One region of the Cellulosimicrobium sp. EB106-03-01-XG111 genome, then DNA from elsewhere that is predicted to be linked to it. Evidence: predicted binding sites of a transcription regulator. Region 1 holds the regulator's gene; the other holds the start of a gene.

Evidence for each region. Region 1 encodes HspR, which represses chaperone genes until heat shock. Its sites were predicted from a motif close to AAGTTGAGTCNNNNNGACTCAACTT; they were not measured.
Region 2: clpB (ATP-dependent chaperone ClpB) is a predicted target of HspR. The motif match lies at 1,000-1,024, and genes of this name have one in related genera.

The regions. Positions count from the first base shown of each region.
Region 1 is NZ_JBYTEQ010000021.1:17,121-19,571, reverse strand. Features, by position in the region: gene AC3WT4_RS15935 (hypothetical protein) at 1-323, shown strand, start outside; gene AC3WT4_RS15930 (DUF1540 domain-containing protein) at 431-739, opposite strand; gene AC3WT4_RS15925 (heat shock protein transcriptional repressor HspR) at 901-1,302, opposite strand; gene AC3WT4_RS15920 (DnaJ C-terminal domain-containing protein) at 1,445-2,437, opposite strand.
Region 2 is NZ_JBYTEQ010000006.1:133,503-135,953, reverse strand. Features, by position in the region: gene clpB (ATP-dependent chaperone ClpB) at 1-947, opposite strand, end outside; gene AC3WT4_RS07685 (LppM family (lipo)protein) at 1,242-2,451, shown strand, end outside.

The sequences.
Region 1 (2,451 bases):
GGCTGCTCGTCGTCGACGTCGCGCTCGACGACCTCACGGGGTGGCAACGGTTCGCACGGTCGGCCGCGATGGGCCGCGCGCTCACCCACACGTTCGGCGAGGGCCACCCCATGGCGTCGATCGGCAACGGGCTCTTCGTCGTGCTCGGCGAGCGGGACGCGGACGACGACGTCCTGCGCACCGTGCTCCGCCACAACATCGAGCGCACCGGCCTCGCGCTGGGGGTCACGGCCATCCTGCGCCGGCCGCCGCGCGTCTGGCTCGAACCGCTCCCCCGCACGCACACGGCCGCCGTCCAGCTCCTCGACACGCTCCAGCGCTGACACGACGACGCCCCGTCCCACGCGGGCGAGCACGTGGTCCGGGGCGTCCGGGGGCGTCTGCGGCCGGCAGGTGACCGACCGCCTGCGAGCAAGGCGGCGACCGCGTGTCAGCGCGGCGTGAAGGTGAGGCAGTCGGCCCGGTCCTCGCCGGACGCGCCCGCCCCGACGCGGATCGACGGCGCGGAGCACTCGAGCGAGGCGTTGTGGACGCACTCCGTGCGCTGGCAGGCCCCGACGTGCGCGAGCACCTTCTCCAGCCCGCCCTTGGTGCCCAGCGGGATGAAGGTCGCGCACTCGGCGTCGCCCGTGTGACCGGCGATGGTCACGGCGCCCGCGTGGCACCCGTGGTCGTGGTTGTAGCCGCAGCCGTCGATGGAACACTCGACGACCTGGGGCATCTCCGTGAGGCTGCTCATCGCGATCTCCTGTCTCCGAGGACCCCTCGTGGGTCGGTCTCCGCGTTCCACGATATTCCGGGAATTCCTCGGTGTATAGCAAGGAAGGCCTTGCTCAGAAATACAGGAATGCGCAGCAATTAGGGCACGGCATTCTTGCGGAAATGCCGCGCCGCCGCAGGTCAGTTGTCCGCGCCGTCGTACCGCGGGCGCCAGATGACGAGCGCCCGCGCCTCGCCGTGCTCGACGAGCGTCTCGCGCAGCGCCTCCTCGACCCCACGCCGCACGCTGCGCCCGCGGGGCACCACGACGACGTCGCCGCTCGCCGCGGCGGCGAACACGCGGCCGCCCGGCTCGACGCGCGCCGAGAGCGCCTCGATACGCCGCTCGAGCCGCTCGACCTGGGACTCGAGGGCCAAGATCCGCTGGATGCCGGCGAGGTTGATGCCCTCGTCGTGGCTGAGGCGCTGCACCTCGAGCAGCTTCGCGACGTCGCGCAGCGAGTACCGCCGCCCCCGGCCCGCGGTGCGGCGCGGCACCACGAGGCCGAGGCGGTCGTACTGGCGCAGCGTCTGCGGGTGCATGCCCGCGAGCGCGGCGGCCTGCGAGATGACGAGGACGGGCGCGTCCTGGTCGACGTCGCTCGCGGGAGCGCGTCCGACGCCGCCCGAGTCCCCACCGATCGAGAGATTATGAGTTTCCTGCTGGGGCATCACGCTCGCCCCCTCACTCCGCGGCCTGGCGGACCAGGTCGGCGCGCACGTCCTGGCCGTCGGTCGCGGCGGCGAACGTCTCGACCGCCTCGCGCGCGGCCTTCGAGAGCTTCTGCGGCACCGCGACCTGGACCGTGACGAGCAGGTCGCCGGTCGACCTCGCGGTCTTCACACCCCGGCCCCGGACGCGCAGCGTGCGCCCCGACGGCGTACCGGCCGGGACCTTCACCTTGACGGTCGAGCCGTCGAGCGTCGGCACGGCGATCGTCGCGCCGAGCGCGGCCTCGGGGAACGTCACCGGGACCGTGATCCGCAGGTTGTCGCCGTCGAGCGAGAACACCGGGTGCGGGGTGACGTGCACGGTGACGACGAGGTCGCCGTCGGGCCCCCCCGCCGTGCCCGGGCGGCCCTTGCCACGCAGGCGGATCTTCTGGCCGTCGCGGACGCCCGGCGGGATGCGCGTCGTGACCGTGCGGCCGTCGACGGTGAACGTCACGGTCGAGCCCTCGACCGCCTGCCGGAAGGGCAGGGTCGTGGCCGCCGCGAGGTCCGCGCCGGCGCGGGGCCGGGGGCCGCCGAACTGCTGGCCTGCCCCGCCACCGCCGAACATCGAGCCGAGGATGTCCTCGAAACCGCCCGCGCCCTGGCCGCCGGTCGAGTAGCGGACCCGGGTGCCGCCCGGGCCCCCGCCGCCGAACATGCCGCCGAAGACGTCCTCGAAGCCCGCTCCCCCGGCGCCGCCGGGGCCCGCGGAGAAGCGCGCGCCCCCGCCCGCCATCGCCCGGATCGCGTCGTACTGCTCGCGCTCCTTGGGGTCCGACAGCACGGCGTACGCCTCGCCGATCTCCTTGAACTTCGCCTCGGCGCTCGCGTCACCCTGGTTCTGGTCGGGGTGGTACTTGCGGGCGAGCTTGCGGTAGGCCTTCTTGATCGCGGCGTCGTCGGCGTCCTTGGGGACGCCGAGCGCGGCGTAGAAGTCCTTCTCCATCCAGTCCTGTCCGGTCACGGCGCCTCCCTCCT
Region 2 (2,451 bases), on a different contig from region 1:
GTGGTCGCGCCGACGAGGCGCAGCTCGCCGCGCGCGAGCATCGGCTTGAGCATGTTGCCCGCGTCCATGGCGCCCTCGCCGCCCGCGCCCGCCCCGACGACCGTGTGCAGCTCGTCGATGAACGTGACGACCTCGCCGTCGGAGGACTTGATCTCCTCCAGGACGGCCTTGAGGCGCTCCTCGAACTCGCCGCGGTACTTCGCGCCCGCGACCATGCTCGCGAGGTCGAGCGACACGAGCCGCTTGCCCTGGAGCGACGTCGGGACGTCGCCCGCGACGATCCGCTGCGCGAGGCCCTCGACGACGGCCGTCTTGCCGACGCCCGGCTCGCCGATGAGCACCGGGTTGTTCTTGGTGCGGCGGCTGAGCACCTGCACGACGCGCCGGATCTCGGAGTCGCGCCCGATGACGGGGTCGAGCTTGCCCTCGGCGGCGCGCGCCGTGAGGTCGGTCCCGTACTGCTCGAGCGCCTTGTACGTGCCCTCGGGGTTGGGGCTCGTCACGCGCGCGCTGCCCCGGACGGCAGGCAGCGCCGAGCGCAGGGCTTCCGCCGTGGCGCCGGCCTGCTGGAGGATCGTCGCGGCCTGCGACGACCCGGCCGCGATCCCGAGGAGCAGGTGCTCCGTCGAGACGTACTCGTCGCCGAGCGCCTGGGCCTCCTTCGCGGCGGCGTCGAGCGCCGCGGACGTGGCGCGCGACGGCGTCGGCTGCGCGACGGCCGAGCCGCTCGCGGTGGGCAGCGCGACGAGCGCCGCGCGCACCTTCTGCCCGACGGCCTGCTTGTCCGCGCCGACGGCGTCGAGGAGCCCGACGGCGACGCCGCCCTCCTGCGTGAGCAGCGCGGCCAGGAGGTGGGTCGGCTCGAGCTGGGGGTTACCGGCGGCCGACGCGGTCTGGATCGCCTCGCCGATCGCCTGCTGCGACATCGTGGTGAACTTCGTTTCCATAGGTGCTCCGTGTGATGCTCGAAATGATGGTCTGACCAGTGGAACGACTCCTAAGTTGAGTGTATTCCGCTCAACTTCGATCGGCACCCCCGTGCGGCCTCCGTCCGTACTCCGCGCCCCCGGAGCGGATGAAGTCCGGCCGCATTCCGTCTCAAAACGGCATCGACCCTCGCCCCGGGCGACGATCCGCGACATGCTGGGCGGGTGAACTCCTCACCCTTGCGCAGACGACTCGGCCTCGGTGCCCTCCTCGCCACCCTCGCACTGTTCCTCACGGGGTGCATGAGGATGGACATGGCCATCACCCTCAACGAGGACGACACGTTCGACGGCAGCGTCGTCATGGCGTTCTCCGACGAGGTCGCCAAGTCGATGGGGTCGGACCCCCAGGAGCTCTGGGACCAGATGGGCTCCGAGATGGAGTCCGAGATGCCGGAGGGCGCGACGCAGGAGCCCTACGCGCAGGACGGCTACACCGGCACCAAGATCACCTACGCCGACCAGCCGATCGCGCAGCTCGACACCGGCGCCGCCGACTCGATCTCCGTCACCCGCGAGGGCGACGACTACGTCGTGAGCGGCTCGATGGACATGACGGGCGAGGAGTTCAACCCGGACACGGGTGACGCGGCGGCCGACGAGATGTCGCGGCAGATGATGGAGGGTCTCGACATCAAGATCGCCATCACGTTCCCCGGCGAGGTGGCGGAGTCCAACGGCGAGGTCGACGGCAACACCGTGACGTGGACCCCGGTGGTCGGCGAGGCCAACGAGATGACGGCGCGCGGCTCGGCCCTGCCCGGCGGCTCCGCGGGCTCGGGCTCGGGCTCCGACGAGGGCACGGACGAGGGGAGCGACGACGGCGCGACCGCGCCCGACGCCGACAGCTCCGACGCGTCCGGCTCGTCGGCGTGGATCTGGTTCCTGGTCGGCGGCCTCGTGCTGCTCGGCATCATCGGCCTCGTGCTGTGGCTCGTGCTGCGCTCCAAGCCCGGCACGCAGGACGGCCAGAGCACCGGCTTCTCGCAGGGCGGGTACCCCGGCCAGCCGGGCCAGCCCGGCCAGCAGGGCGTCTACGGCGCCCCGGGGCAGTACCCGGGCCAGCCCGGCCAGCCGGGCCAGCACCCCGGCCAGCCCTACCCGGGCCAGCCCGGCCAGCAGGGCCAGTACCCCGCTCAGGGCCAGTACCCGGGCCAGTACGGCCAGCCCGGCGCGCACCCCGGCCAGCAGGGCCAGTACCCGGGTCAGCCCGGCCAGCCGCAGGGCTACGGGACGCCGTCCGGCCCGGGCCAGCAGGGTGGCCCGTACGGCGGCCAGCCGCCGGCACCGCCGCAGCAGGGCGGCTACCCGGGCGCCGCGCCGTTCGCACCCCCCGGCGCGCCGCACCCGCAGTCGTCCCCGACGACGCCGCTGCCCGCGCAGCCGCCCGTCGCGCCGGGCGCGACCCAGCCGCTGCCGCCGCACCAGCCGCCGGCACCGACCCAGCCGCTCCCGCCGCAGCCGG